3 regions of the Blastococcus sp. SYSU D00868 genome follow, and region 3 is predicted to be linked to each of the others. Evidence: predicted binding sites of a transcription regulator. Region 3 holds the regulator's gene; each other region holds the start of a gene.
What was found. Region 3 encodes LexA, which represses DNA repair genes until DNA is damaged. Its sites were predicted from a motif close to TCGAACANNTGTTCGA; they were not measured.

Region 1 (4,891 bases), on a different contig from region 3:
GCCGCCGCGATGGAGGCGCAGGTGGCGTCCAGGTCGACGGAGAGGACCAGCGGCCGACCGTCCGGGCCGGGGTCGCCGGGTGCCGGGGCGGGGGCGAAGCCCCACGGGTCGCAGTCGACGTAGCGCAGGCCGTGCACGGCCAGGTCCAGCTCCTCGACGATGCCGCTGTGCCGCACGATCACGTGCGCGCTCGAGCCGCGGTCGACCCGCACGCCCGGCCAGCGCTCCACCGTGGAGACGGCGCCGCCGAGCACCTCGTCGCGCTCGACGACCTCGACGTCCAGCCCGGCGCGGGCCAGGTAGCAGGCGGCCACCAGCCCGTTGTGGCCCGAGCCGACGACAACGGCGTCCCGGGCGACGGTCCGGGGCAGGCGGTCGGCGGGGTTCACACCCGGTCGTTCGGCGCGGCGGCAGGACGCGGATGCAGCGGCAGGCGGGCGCCGAGGATCGCGAAGGGGCGGGCGTCGCCGGGGAAGTGGTGGCCGCGGGCCAGGTCGACGAAGCCGTCGGCGTGGTACAGCCGGAAGGCCTTGGTGTCGGCGTCCGGCGTGGACAGCAGCGCCGCCGGGTTGGGCAGGTCGGCGACCAGCGCGTGCAGCAGCTGCCGGCCCAGCCCGCGGCTCTGGGTGTCGGGGTGCACGTGCAGCTCGCAGACCTCGAAGGCGCCGGGCAGCCAGCGCTTCGCCGTCCGCCGGTCCAGCGCGGCGCGGACCTGGTCGTGCCACCACTGCCCGGGGGCGACCTCGTAGCCGTAGCCGAAGCCGACCAGCCGCTCCCCGTCGGCGTCGGCGGCGAACGCCCCGACGGCGCGGAAGCCGGGCCGCTCGGTGTGCTGGATGGCGTAGCCGTAGCGGCCGGCGACCACCGAGGAGGAGTAGCCCATCGCGGCGCCGTAGATGGCCAGCGCCTCGTGCATGTGGTCGCGGATCCACGCGGTCGGCAGCTGGGCGACCCGCGTGGCGGGGGTGGTGGTCATGCCTGTACCGCCTCGGTGCGGGGCATCTCCGCCGGGCCGGGACCCACCTCGGCGGGGGTGCCGTCGGTGAGCTCGAGGAGCTCGTCGTAGGTGGTGGGGAAGACGGTGTGCGGGTGCCCGGCGGCCGCCCACACCTGCGCGTGGCGGGCCAGTTCGACGTCGACGAGCGTGCCGATCGGCGCGGGGTGGCCCACCGGGGCGACGCCGCCGATGGCCTGGCCGGTGTGCTCGCGGACGAAGTCGGGCCGCGCGACCCGGACCTCCGGGACGCCGAGCAGCCGGGCGACCTGCTGCGTGTCGACCCGGTGGGCGCCGCTGGTGAGCACGAGCAGCGGGCCGCCGCCGACGTCGAACACCAGGCTGTTGGCGATCGCGCCGACCGGGACCCCGAGCTGGGCCGCGGCCTGGGCGGCCGTGCGGGCGCTGTCGGGGAGCTCCCGCACCTCTCCGGTCGCGCCGGCCGCGCGGAGCCGGCGGACGACCTCGGCGACCCGGGGGGAGTCGGCGGCTGGCATGCCGGCGATCCTCCCACCCGCCGCGCGACCTCGGCCGCCCGGGCGACGCCGCCGGTCAGCCCCGCGCCCAGGCCCGCAGCGCCGCCGCGCCGGGGCCGGCCAGGTCGTCCAGGCGCACCGGGCGGCGGGTGATCGCCAGCGCCAGGGCCTCGACCGGCGCCTCGACCCGCGGCCCGCTGCCGCGGCTGTCGCCGAGGTCGGTCGCGACGTAGGTCAGGTCGGGCAGCCCGCGGGGCAGGAAGCCCGGGACGGCGCGCCGGCTGACGACCAGGTCGAGGGCGTCGGCCCACGGGGCGAGCGGCCGGCCGTGCGCCAGACCGAGCGGCACGGTGATGTCGAGCCGGTGGACGAGCAGGTCGGTCAGCGGGGCGTGCCAGTCCGCGCCGGGCGGGGTGAAGCGGTTCCCCGCGTGCGCGCGCAGGTCGGCGACGAGGGCGGCGGTCGGCAGCCGGGCCCGCTCATCGGCCATGAGGTGGTTGGCCCGGTCGAAGGAGCCGCGGGCGCGCACCATCGCGCGGAGGAACCGGGGGACGGAGCCGGTGGGCCCGACCATGACGTGGCCGGCCACGTGCCGGACGGTCCAGCCGCGGCAGAGGCTCGGCGCCGCCCACTGCTCGGGGGTGAGGGTCTCCAGCAGGTCGGCGAGGGCGCGCCGCTCCTCGGCGATCGTCGTCCAGGCGGTCGTCTCGTCCACGCCGGCGATCGTGGCAGGAGGGGGCGACGTCCGGTCGCCCCCCCGGTCCGGGACCGGCCGTCCGAGCTGCGGGGCCGTCGTACCCCGCTCGTAGCGTGCGGTCGTGGAGGGCGGGGGAGGACGGCGGCGCGCCGACGCCGGTGCCGGCTTGACGGCGGCGCGGGGGTCGGGTGTACTCGATGTGTTCGAACACGCGTTCGAACGGCGTCGCTCCCCGTGCCCGCCGGGTCTTCCCCGCCCGTGGGCACGGTCCGGGCCGGCGCGCGGGGCGGCGAGCGGTGGGGAGTCTGAGATGAGCCGGGTGCTGAACGGGGTCGGCGGTCGGGTCGGCGAGGAGGTCCAGGTCGAGCGCGGCCCGCTCGGCCCGGTGCAGTTCTGGCGCGGCCAGTCCCGCTACGTCGTCGGGGAGCTGCTGGACACGTGGGTGGAGACCCCGGCCTGGTGGCACCGCGCAGCCGGAGGGGGAGCCTCGGGGGACCTCGTCGCCACCCGGGAGGTGTGGCGGCTGGAGGCGGTGCGGGCCGGCCGGTCCCGGATGAGCTTCGCCGGCGTCTACGACCTGTCCTGGGACGCCGCGGAGAACCGCTGGTCGCTCGTGCGGGTGCACGACTGATGGGCGCGCTGCGAGCCATGTCCTACGACCGCTACGACCGGTCCGCCGAGCAGCTGCCGCTGCCCCCGCCGGTGCCGGCCGCCGCGGCCGGGCTGCTCGGCCAGGCCGGCCGCGGGCTGGCCGAGGCCGCCGCCGCCACCGACGCCCGGGAGCGGTACGCCACCGCGCACCTGGCCGCGCTGCGGGCCGCCGCGGCCGTGCTGGCCGCCCGCACCCGCCCGGAGTCCGGCCGCCGCCGCCCGCGCAGCGCCTGGGCGCTGCTGGGCGAGGTCTGCCCCGAGCTGGGCGAGTGGGCCACCTTCTTCGCCGCCGGCGCCGCCAAGCGGGCCGCGGCCGAGGCGGGGCTGTCCCATGCGGTCACCGAGCGCGAGGCGGACGACCTGGTCCGCGACGTCGAGGCGTTCCTCGGCGTGGTCGAGACCGCCCTGACGCAGCTGCCGGAGCCGGCCCCGCGCCCGCGGGTGGTCGGCGGCACCGCCCACCGCGGCACCTCGTCGCGCGGCACCACCCGCACCCGGAGGTGAGCGGGCTCGCGAGCTCACCCGGAGACACAGCACCGCCGGGAACGCGGCGGGCGAGCGCCGGCGGGGACGCGGCGTGACCGACCCCTTCGTCCACCTGCACGTCGCCTCGGGCTACTCCATGCGCTACGGGGCCAACCACCCGGGCGACCTGGTCACCCGCGCCGCCGAGCACGGCATGCGGGCGCTGGCGCTGACCGACCGCGACGGCCTCTACGGCGCGGTGAAGTTCGCACTGGCCTGCCGGGCGGCCGACGTCCGTCCGCTGTTCGGGGTCGACCTGGCGGTCACCCCCGCGGTCGACAGCAGCGTCCCGCCGGCGCTGGCGCACGCCCTCGGCTCGGGGCCCTCGGGGGTGGCGGGGGCGCGGCACCGCTCCCGCCGTCCCCCCGCGCCCGACCCCGACGGTCCGGTCGAGGGTGAGGGTGGGCCGGGGCGGGCCCGCCGCTCCCCGGCGCGCGGCGGGGCCAGCGTCGACCCCCGGCTGCCGCGGGTCACCTTCCTGGCCCGCAACGGCGAGGGCTGGCGGTCGCTGTGCCGGCTGACCAGCGCCACCCACCTGCGCGGCACGCGCGGCGAGCCGGTCGGCTCGCTGGCGCTGGCCGCCGAGCACCCGCGCGGGCTGGTCGCCCTGCTGGGGCCGGACTCCCCGGTCGGCCGGGCGCTGGCCGCCGGCCGGGCCGACGTCGCCGCGGCCCGCCTGTCGGCCTGGCGGGCGGTGTTCGGCCCCGGGCAGCTGGCCCTGGAGGTCGTGCACCACCGCGGCCGGGGCGACCGGTCGCGGGCGCAGGCGATGCTGCGGTTCGCCGACGAGACCGGGATGCCGGTGGTGCTCACCAACGCCGTCCGGTACGTCGACGCCCTGGACGCCCCCACCGCCGACGTGCTCGACGCCTCCCGCCGGCTGGTCGCCCTCGACCAGCGGCACGTCGACCGGCGCACCGCCGAGGGCTACCTGAAGTCCGGCAAGGAGATGGCCGAGGTCGCCGAGGACCTCGTCGGCCCGGACCGGGACGCGGCGCTGCGGCTGCTCGAGCGCACCGCCCGGCTGGCCGAGCAGTGCGTCGTCGACGTCAAGGAGGACCTCGGCATCGGCACGGTGCGCTACCCCGAGCTCGACGTCGTCACCACCCCCGCCGAGGCGGGCATGGACCCGGCGCAGGTGCTGCGCGCCCGCTGCGAGGCGGGGCTGGGCCGGCGGGGCATGGCGCCGACCGGCACGGTGCGGCGGCGGCTGGAGGAGGAGCTCGCCGTCATCGAGCAGCTGGGCTACCCGTCCTACTTCCTCACCGTCGCCGACGTGGTCGACCTCATCACGAGCTTGAGGGTCCGTGCGGCGGCGCGCGGGTCCGGCGCGGGCAGCCTGGTCACCTACCTGCTCGGCATCTCCGACGTCGACCCGCTGCGCTACGGCCTGCTGATGGAGCGGTTCCTCTCGCCGCTGCGCCACCAGCTGCCCGACATCGACATCGACGTGGAGTCCGCGCGCCGGATGGAGGTCTACGACGCCGTCCTCGACCGCTTCGGCGCCGAGCGGGTCAGCTGCATCTCGATGATGGACACCTACCGGGT
Region 2 (4,891 bases), on a different contig from region 3:
CGAGTACGCCGCGCGCGGCATCCGCGTGAACGGCATCGGACCCGGCGCCACGGTCACGCCCATCAACCGGTCGTGGATCGACGACCCGGTCAAGCGGCAGATGGTGGAGAGCCACATCCCGATGCGGCGGGCCGGCGGGGCCGAGGAGATGGCGGCCGTGACCGCCTTCCTCTGCTCCGAGGAGGCCGCCTACATCACCGGCCAGACCCTGTTCGTCGACGGCGGGCTGACGCTCTACCCGTCGTTCGAGACCACCTGGTCCTCGGAGTGACCGCGACCGTCACCCCGCCGTCCGTCGAGGACCGGACGGCGGGGTGGTTCCCCTCCCGCTGGGGGCCGGACGACGCGGCCGGCGCGCTCAACGAGGTCACCGCCGACGTCGTGCGCGCGGCGGTCTCCCTGGTCCGCACCGGCCGCGTGTACGACCTCGCGCACGTGCTGCACGCCGACGTCCCGGCCTTCGAGGGACGCACCTTCCGGTCGTACCTGACCACCAACTACCACTACGTGAACCGGCGGCGGCCGGACGGCGGACCCGAGGGGTGGGGCCGCAACGCGGTGAACTGGGTGGTCGAGCAGATCACCGCCACCCAGCAGATGGGCACCCACCTGGACGCCCTCAACCACCTGCAGGTCGGCGACCGCACCTACAACGGGCACCGGCTGGCCGACATCGCCGAGGACTGGGGCACCGCCCGGCTCGGCGTCGACACCCTGCCGCAGGTCGTCACCCGCGGCCTGCTGCTCGACGTCGCCGCGGTCCGGGGACCGCTCGGCCCCGGGGACGTCGTCACCGTCGAGGACGCCGTCGCGGCGCTGCAGGGGCGCGAGATCCGCCGCGGGGACGCCGTCCTGGTGCACACCGGCTGGGGCGCGCTCTGGGACGACGACGCGGACCGGTACTCCGCCGGCGAGCCCGGCCCGGGGATGCGGCTGGCCGAGTGGCTCGCCGGGCACGGGGTGGCGCTGACCGGCTGCGACACCTGGAGCTACGGCCCGGTGCCGCCGGAGGACGCGCGCGAGCCGTTCGTCGTCCCCCAGACGCTGAACGTCCGGCACGGCGTGGTCGTGCTGGAGAACCTGCGGCTGGCCGAGGCCGCCGCGGCCGGGCTGCGCGAGTTCCTGCTCGTCGTCAGCCACGCCAAGCTGCGCGGCGCCACGGGGTCGTGGGTGACGCCGCTCGCGATCACCTGACCGGGAGGGGCCATGAGCGAGCACGCCGACGTCGTCGTCATCGGATCGGGAGCCGGCGGGGGCGCCGTCGCCTGGGCGCTGGCCCCCACGGGGAAGCGGGTCGTCGTCCTGGAGCGCGGCGACTGGCTGCCCCGGGAGCCGCAGAACTGGGACCCGCAGGCGCTGTGGGCGCAGAAGCGGTACGCCAACAGCGGCCAGTGGACCGACGGCGCCGACGGACGGCGGTTCACGCCCAAGCAGCACTACTACGTGGGTGGCAACACCAAGTTCTACGGGGCGATCCTCTACCGGTTCCGCGAGCGCGACTTCGGTCCCGTCCGGCACGTCGACGGGATCTCACCCGCGTGGCCGATCGACTACGCCGACCTCGCGCCGTACTACGACCGGGCCGAGCGGCTGTACCAGGTGCACGGCACGCGGGGCGAGGACCCGGACGACCCACCGGCGTCCGGCCCCTACCCGTGGCCGGCCATCAGCGACGAGCCCCGGATCGCCCAGCTGCGCGAGGACCTGACCGCGGCCGGACTGCACCCGTTCTCCCTGCCCAACGGCGTCCTCCTCGACGAGGCCCGGCCGCACTCGTCCGCCTGCATCCGCTGCGCGACCTGCGACGGCTTCCCCTGCCTGGTCAACGGCAAGGCGGACGCGCAGGTCATGACGGTGGAGCCGGCGCTGCGGCACCCGAACGTGACCCTCCGGACCCGGGCGCGCGTGGTGCGACTGGAGACCGACCGCACCGGCCACCGGGTCTCGCGGGTGGTGGTCGACCGGGACGGCGAACGGGAGGAGTACACCGCCGACGTCGTCGTCCTCGCCGCCGGGGCGATCAACTCCGCCGCCCTGCTGCTCGCCTCGGCGTCCGACCGGCACCCCGCGGGGCTGGGCAACGGCTCGGGCCACGTGGGCCGGCACCTGATGCTGCACAACAACTCCGGCCTGGTGGCGTTCTCGAAGACGCCGAACCCGACCCGGTTCCAGAAGACGCTCGGGGTGAACGACTTCTACTGGTCCGACCCGTTCGACCCGGACTGGGAGTACCCCGTCGGCTCCATCCAGATGAACGGCAAGAGCGACGCCGTGCTCATCGGCTTCGACGTCCCCGACGCACGGGACCCGGCCGACCTCGCCCGGCACTCGATCGACTTCTGGCTCACCACCGAGGACCTGCCGCTGGACGAGAACCGGGTGACCGTCGACCGCGACGGCGGGATCTCCCTGCGCTACCGGCGCACCAACGGCGCCGAGGTCGCCCGGCTGCGGATGCGGCTGCAGGGCCTGCTCGACTCGATCCGCTGCGAGCAGGACGTGTACGAGAACCGGCAGTACGCCGGGGGCCAGCTGGGCATCGGCGGGGTGGCGCACCAGAACGGCACCATCCGGTTCGGTCCGGACCCGACGACGGCGCCGCTGGACCTGGACTGCCGCATGCACGAGGTCGAGGACCTGTACGTGGCGGACTCGAGCTTCTTCGTCTCCAGCACGGCGGTGAACCCGACGCTGACGATCATCGCCAACGCGCTGCGGGTCGCCGACCGGATGGCCGAGCGGCTCGGCGTCCGGGCGGCCACCCCGGTGACGGCATCCGTCCCGACGCCGCGGCAGCCGGACGTCACGGGTGTCCCCGTGCGCTGACGGCTGACACTCTCTTCCGTGCCGACGTCAAGCGACCGCCGACATCTGTGGACCGGCGTCTGACCTGGGGATTCATCTCGTCGGGCTCCCCCGGGACCGCTAGAATCGAACACACATTCGAAGCGGTCGGGAGGCGGGATGGGCGAGCTGCAGTCGGTGCTCGACGAGCTCGCCGGGCTGGACCTGGACGAGCTGCCGGACGGGCCGCTGCTGGACCACGTCCGCGGGCTGGTGGCCGCCGGGCACCGGATCACCGCCGAGCTGACCCGGGCGGTGCGCCGGGTCGACGCCCGCGGCGCCGCCGAGCACGACGGGATCCCGACCACCCAAGCGTGGCTGCGCGGACACCTGGGCCTGTCGGGCGCGTTGGCCGGGCGGCTGGTCGGCCACGGCCGGGTGCTGGAGCACCTGCCGCGGACCGCCGGCGCCTTCACCGACGGCGAGCTGGGCGCCGACCACGTCGCGGTGATCGCCCCGATCGCCACCCCGGCCCACCAGGCCCGGGCCGCCGCGCAGGGCATCGACCTGGCGCAGGTGGAGGCGGCACTGGTCACCGTCGCCGTGCACGGCACCCACCGGGATCTGCGGCTGGCCGTGGCCGACTACCTGGCCCGGCTCGACCCCGACGGGCCCGAGCCCGATCCCACCGAGGAGCGGGCGGTCACGCTCGTGCAGCATCCCGACGGCGGCTGGACCCTGCGCGGCACCCTGGACGCGGTCGGCGGGCAGAAGGTGGCCACCGCGCTGGAGTCCATCTCCGCGGCCTCCCGCTGCGCCGGCGACATCCGCAGCCGCGCCCAGCGCGGCGGGGACGCACTGGTGCAGCTGGCCGACCTCGCCCTGGCCTCGGGCCGGCTGCCGGTGCTGCGCACGGTGAAGCCACACGTGATCGCGACCATCGGCGTCCAGGACCTGATGGATGCCTCGACCATCCCCGGTGCGGCCATGACCGGCATGGGCGGGACGTTGTCTGCGGCCCGGGCGCGGTGGCTGGCCTGCGACGCCACCATCACCCGCCTCGTCCTCGACCCCGACGGGCTGCCCCTGGACGTGGGCCGGGAGCAGCGGGTGGTGCCGGCGCACATCCGCAAGGCCGTGGAGTTCCGCGACCAGCACTGCGTGTTCGCCGGCTGCGAGGCCCCCCGCTGGTTCTGCGAGGTCCACCACATCATCGAGTGGGCCCTCGGCGGCGACACCTCGGTGGCCAACTCCGGGCTGCTCTGCGAACGCCACCACACCCAGTGCCACCACGGCTTCCGCGTCGAACGCGACGACACCGCCCCACCCGGACAACGCTGGCGCACCTACCGCCCCGACGGCACCCAGATCGTCCCCCACCCACCCCTGCACACCTGACCACCCGCACGCCTCGCACCCCGCGACCGCCCCGGCCGCGGGGCGCCGGCGCGCGCCCGAGCCGAGGCCCTCCGCCGCCACCCGCTGACAGTGGCCCTCAGGGAGGCCGGTGGGACACCTGCCAGTCGTACGGCGCTGGACCCGCTCAGCCTGGCGAGGAGCGACCTGCCAGCAGTCCTGTGGCCCCCATTGCCTCCTGCGAATACGACTGGCCGTGGCAGACCGGCTGGGAACCGCGCGGGCGCCCACCACGTCGTGGAAGTGTGCGCTGGCTCGTGCTCCTGGGTGTCGGGGTCCTGGCGGCCTGCGGTGGCACCGACGAGTCGGACATGGTGGAGGTTTCCCTGTGGCACTGCGGCGTTGAGCCCGTGACCGTCGACGGGCGCCTCTGGGAAGCGGTTCCGGAGATGGTCGATGGCATGGGAGTCGACGCGACCAACCCGCCTGAGGATTGGGTCGGGCGCGGAACCGTTGTCATCACTGACGACCAGATGACCTACACCGACCAGGGCGGAAAGGTCATCGACTTCGTCCCGGACGACGGCATAACCGTGCCGGCAGTTTGCGCCTGAGCAGCCGCCTCCGGCTCGGCTGGCGCGCCGAGTTGCAAGCGAAGGTCCCGGTGTGGACCCGCGAAGGTGTCCGGCGCCATGGCCTCGAGCCCAAGGGCGAGGACATCCTCTACTCGCTCGACGCAGACGAGTTCTCG
Region 3 (4,891 bases):
GGCGGCGCTGCCGTCGGACGAGTTCGAGCCCCGGGTCCCGCCCCGGCGGCGGCCGGCGGGCGGCTCCGGGTGCATGCCGGGCAGCGGCAGGGTCCCGGCGGTGAGGTGCCGGGCCCGCAGCTCGCTGATCTCCTTCTCGAAGTCCTCGAGCGAGGTGAAGGCCCGGTAGACGCTCGCGAAGCGGAGGTAGGCGACCTCGTCGAGCTCGCGGAGCGGGCGGAGGATCGCCAGCCCGACCTCGTGGGCGGGCACCTCGGCCGCGCCGGTCGCCCGGATCGCGTCCTCCACCTGCTGGGCGAGCTTCTGCAGCTGGTCCTCGTCGACCGGCCGGCCCTGGCAGGCGCGGCGCACGCCGGCGACGACCTTGCTCCGGTTGAACGGCTCGCTCACGCCGCTGCGCTTGACGACGGCGAGCACCGCCTCCTCCACCGTGGTGAAGCGGCGGCCGCAGGCGGGGCAGGACCGGCGGCGGCGCGTCGTCGCGCCCTCGTCGGCCTCCCGGGTCTCGATGACCCGGCTGTCCGGGTTGTGGCAGAAGGGACAGCGCACGGCGGTTCCTCCTCCCCCGGTCCGCACCCCTGCCCCGGCCCGCTCCGCGAGCGACGCCGGGCGCCCGCCGGGGCCCTCTGTGGACCCTCCTGGGGACAACCGGTGCACATCCCGGGGAGGAGCTGAGGACGCCCTGTGGACGGACTTACAGCGGTGCAACTACTAGATGTAGGGGAACCCTAGGTCCGGCTCCACTAGATGTGCAAGCGCAACGCGGCGTGGCGTGTTCCCCTGCAACACGCTCGTGACCAGCGGCGGTCAGACACACCAGCCGTCACACGGACACGCCGACGGCGACCGCGCGCAGCGTGCGCGACGGCCCTCCAGCGGTGTATGGCGTGTCGGCTCGCGGGGCGTCAGCAGGACGCGGCGGAGGTGCGCCGCGACCACGCGGCGACGTCCTCCACCCGGATGGGCCGGGTGAGCAGGTCGGCGGCCGGCGGGCCGGCGAGGGTGTCGTCGGCGCGGTGGCGACCGGCGCCCGCGGGGGCGCGGTGACGGCCCGGGGCCGCCGCGGCGTCGGCGCAGCGGACCGCCGGCAGCTCGGCGGTGAGGTCGCTGGCGTGCCGACGTCGCCGCCCGGCGGCGCGGCCGGCCGGACCGGTCGCCAGCAGCCCGCGGAGCTCGGCGCGGCTCATCACGACCGTCTCCGCGGGTGGCGGCGCCGCGGCCGGCGCGGGTGCGGCCCCCGCCGGGACCGCGTCCCGCTCGGGCAGCCGGACCGCGGGCAGCTCCACCCACCGCTCCTGCCGGTGGCCGCCCTGGCCGACGCGCACCTGCGCCTGACATCCGCCGGCCTCGTCGTGCCGCCAGCCGAGGACGGCGCCGGGCACCCAGGAGCCCGCCACGAACACCTCGGCGTCGAGGGGCTGGGCGATGGTGACCGCTGCTCGGCCGCGCACGTCTACTGGCACGAGCGAGACGGTAGGTCGGCTCCCCCGCTCCTCCCGGGCAGGACGCCGCCCCGAGGGTTGACGAAGATCGCGCTCCCGAATCGTGGATGTCGCGACCCGGCGCGCCGCGGTCACGGGACCTCGAGCACCTGGCCGGCCACGACGACGGCGCCCTCGAGGTCGTTGAGCCGTTCGATCGCGTCGACGACGGCCCGCACGTCCTCGCCCGGGTCGGCCACCGCCGTGGCGATCGACCACACGGTGTCCCCCGGCTGGACGACGACGCTGCTGCCCCCGGCCAGCTCCAGCTCCCCGCCGGGACCGAGCAGTGCCGACAGCACGAGGAAGGCGAGGGCGGCCACGCCGAGGGCGAGCGCCCCGAGGACGCACCTCCCGCGCCGGGTCAGCCGGACCGGCGACCGCACCGGCCGCGGCCGCGACGCCCCGGCGGGACGGCCGGGGCCCGGACGCGCGGGGCGCACCTCCAGGCGCACCGGTCGCGCCCCGGGACGGACCGCGTCCCGGCGCAGCGGCGGGGCGCCGGCCACCGGCCCCGCCGCGCGGACCGCCGGACGGCCGCCCGCGCGCTCGCCCAGCGGGCGCACCGGGCCGGCCACCCGCAGCCCCGTGCCCCGCTGCCCCGCGGGGACCCCGCCCGACCCGTCCACGCCCCATCCGGGGACCGCCGCCCCGCGCGCCCTGCCAGCCACCCAGCGCCTCCTCCGCCACCGCCCGCGGCCGCACCCGCGGGTTCGAACAGCCGTTCGATCCGAACGTCTGTGCGATGTCTACCGCACCGGGCCGACAGGATCGACCCGACACGAGCGGATTTCGAACATGTGTTTGAGGACGGCGCCCCGACGCGCTACCGTCCGACTGGGCACCACCGCCGGACGGCGGCCGCGGCACGGACACGGCAGGCGGCCACGGGGGTGGACGGACGAGCCGTGGCGACACGGCCGGCGAGGAGGAGACGTGGCGGGCACGAGCGGGACGTCGGGGGGACGCGGCGGGTCGCGCCGCGCGGGCGGCACGACGACCGGGCCGACGCCGGCCGTGGCCAGGGAGGTGCGGACCTTCCCGGACCGGGGCGAGGCGGGCGACGGGCTGACCCAGCGGCAGCGCCGCGTGCTGGAGGTCATCCGCGACTCCATCGACCGCCGCGGCTACCCGCCGTCGGTGCGCGAGATCGGCGAGGCCGTGGGCCTGTCCTCGGCCTCCTCGGTGGCCCACCAGCTCTCCGTCCTGCAGAAGAAGGGCTGGCTGCGGCGCGACCCGAACCGCCCCCGGGCCCTCGACGTGCGGCTCCCCGGCGAGATCGCGGCCGCCACCGGCGCGACCGCCGCCCCGCCGCCGGTGGCCGAGGACACGGCGAGCCCCGCGCCGACCTACGTGCCGCTGGTCGGCCGCATCGCCGCCGGTGGCCCGGTGCTGGCCGAGCAGGCCGTGGAGGACGTCTTCCCGCTGCCCCGCGAGCTGGTCGGCGAGGGCACCCTCTTCATGCTGAAGGTCACCGGTGACTCGATGATCGAGGCGGCGATCTGCGACGGCGACTGGGTCGTCGTGCGGCAGCAGCCGACCGCCGAGAACGGCGAGATCGTCGCCGCGATGATCGACGGCGAGGCGACGGTGAAGACCTACAAGCGCAAGGACGGGCACGTGTGGCTGCTGCCGCACAACCCCGCCTACGAGCCGATCCCCGGCGACGACGCGACCGTCCTCGGCCGCGTGGTCACCGTCCTGCGGCGCGTCTGACCCCGGCTCCGGCGGGCCGCCCGCGGCCGCGCCGGGTCAGGGGCGGGGCGCCCCGCCGGGGGGCGCGCCGCGGCGGCGGAACCGGCCGAGCAGCCAGACGACCAGGGTGGCCACCACGACGGCGACCGCGCCCGCGGCCGCCGGGGAGACGCCGTCGTCGGACCCGGTGAGCACGTCGTCGAGGGAGCCGTCCGGCGCGCCCGTGGCGCCGGACGCCGCGGTCCCCGCCGGCACCGGGACGACGGTGACCGCGCTGGGCAGCCCCTCGCTGGCCACCACGAGCGAGGCGCCGTCGGCGGAGAAGCTGATCGCCTCCCCCTGCGGCGACTCCGGCAGCGCGATCCGCGTGGGCTCCGCCGCCAGCGCGCCGGCCACGTCCGACCCGGCCAGCGGCCACACGTACGCGTCGGTGTAGGTGCGCAGCGCCAGCGCCGAGCCGTCGGCCGCGACCGCTCCCCCGGTGACGAGCAGCTGGCCGGCGCGGCCGACCGGCCCGCCGGGGGTGCCGGTGAGGGTCAGGTCCACCGAGGCCACCTCGACCAGGCCCACGGTGCCGGCCTCCTCGAGCGCGGCCACCGGCCGGTAGACGTCGCTGGAGCCGAGCACCTCCTTGGTCACGATGTAGGGCGTGCCGTCGGGGGCGAGCAGCAGGGCCTCGGCGTCGTGGGGCCCGTCGGGATAGGTGAGCCGGTACACCGCGGTGGAGCCGTCCGGGCGGAGGGCGAGCAGCGCGACCGTCGACCGGTTGCCGGTGTTGTCGCCGGTGTCGGCGAGCCAGACCGTCCCGTCGCCGCCGACCGCGAGGTCCTCGGGGTCGTAGGGGTCCACGGCGGCGGTGTGCACGCCGGTGACCCGGCACGTGGGGTCGACGACGTGCACGGCGACCTGGTCACCGCCGTCGTTGATGGCCAGCATCGTGCCGTCGGCGCCGACCACGAGCCCGGACAGCTCCGTCAGGCCCGGATCGGTGATCTCGCACTGCACGACCGGGTCGGGGGCGGCCTCCGCGCGCGCGGCCGGGGCGGTGACCGCGGAGGCGGCGAGCGGGCCGGCGGTCAGGACCGCGACGGTCAGCGCGGCCTGCGCCGGGAACCGCGCCGTCCGCGCGCGGTCACGACAACAGACGGCCTGCTCGGGCACCCACCCAGCGTGACAGGACCTTCGCGTCCAGCGCGTGAACCACGCCCAACAGCACGACGCCCACGGCCGCCCCCACCACGGCGTCGCTCAGCCAGTGGAAGTCCAGCGCGATCATGGCCAGCGCGCACAGCACCGGCCCGACCACCGCCAGGCCCCAGAAGAGGCGCTGCAGCCACGGCGCGAGGCCGTACTGCACCGCCTGCCACCGGGCGACGCCCCACAGCAGCACCGCGTTGGCCAGGTGCCCGGAGGGGAAGGACTGGCCGTCGGGGTGGTGCAGGAAGTCGCCGGCGTGCCCGGGGGCGGTCCGCCCGATCGCGTACTTGAGGCTGTACACCGCGACCGTCAGCAGGACGAGCGCGACGACCACCCGCAGCAGCGGGCGCAGCGTGCGCTGGCGCACGGCGAGCGTTCCGACCAGGGCGACGAGGACGACCAGCACGGTCCCCCGCCCGCCGATCTGGGTCACCCAGTACAGCGGGTCGTAGGCGGCCGAGTCACGCAGCCCCCAACCGCCGACCGTGTCCGAGACCCAACCGTCGACGTCGCGGGTG

Region 1: ACI79F_RS17275 (DUF6504 family protein) is a predicted target of LexA. The motif match lies at 2,371-2,386, and genes of this name have one in related genera.
Region 2: ACI79F_RS21500 (DUF222 domain-containing protein) is a predicted target of LexA. The motif match lies at 2,932-2,947, and genes of this name have one in related genera.

What each region holds. Positions count from the first base shown of each region.
Region 1 covers NZ_JBJGZO010000022.1:9,438-14,328, reverse strand. Annotated here, with positions in the region: gene ACI79F_RS17295 (phytoene desaturase family protein) at 1-389, opposite strand, end outside; gene ACI79F_RS17290 (GNAT family N-acetyltransferase) at 386-976, opposite strand; gene ACI79F_RS17285 (YbaK/EbsC family protein) at 973-1,491, opposite strand; gene ACI79F_RS17280 (maleylpyruvate isomerase family mycothiol-dependent enzyme) at 1,547-2,185, opposite strand; gene ACI79F_RS17275 (DUF6504 family protein) at 2,478-2,798, shown strand; gene ACI79F_RS17270 (SAV_6107 family HEPN domain-containing protein) at 2,798-3,322, shown strand; gene ACI79F_RS17265 (DNA polymerase III subunit alpha) at 3,396-4,891, shown strand, end outside.
Region 2 covers NZ_JBJGZO010000036.1:4,704-9,594, forward strand. Annotated here, with positions in the region: gene ACI79F_RS21485 (glucose 1-dehydrogenase) at 1-271, shown strand, start outside; gene ACI79F_RS21490 (cyclase family protein) at 268-1,194, shown strand; gene ACI79F_RS21495 (GMC oxidoreductase) at 1,207-2,826, shown strand; gene ACI79F_RS21500 (DUF222 domain-containing protein) at 2,965-4,182, shown strand; gene ACI79F_RS21505 (hypothetical protein) at 4,446-4,754, shown strand; gene ACI79F_RS21510 (hypothetical protein) at 4,805-4,891, shown strand, end outside.
Region 3 covers NZ_JBJGZO010000003.1:3,014-7,904, forward strand. Annotated here, with positions in the region: gene nrdR (transcriptional regulator NrdR) at 1-549, opposite strand, end outside; gene ACI79F_RS03350 (hypothetical protein) at 906-1,463, opposite strand; gene ACI79F_RS03355 (LysM peptidoglycan-binding domain-containing protein) at 1,574-2,110, opposite strand; gene lexA (transcriptional repressor LexA) at 2,418-3,197, shown strand; gene ACI79F_RS03365 (hypothetical protein) at 3,234-4,337, opposite strand; gene ACI79F_RS03370 (phosphatase PAP2 family protein) at 4,309-4,891, opposite strand, start outside.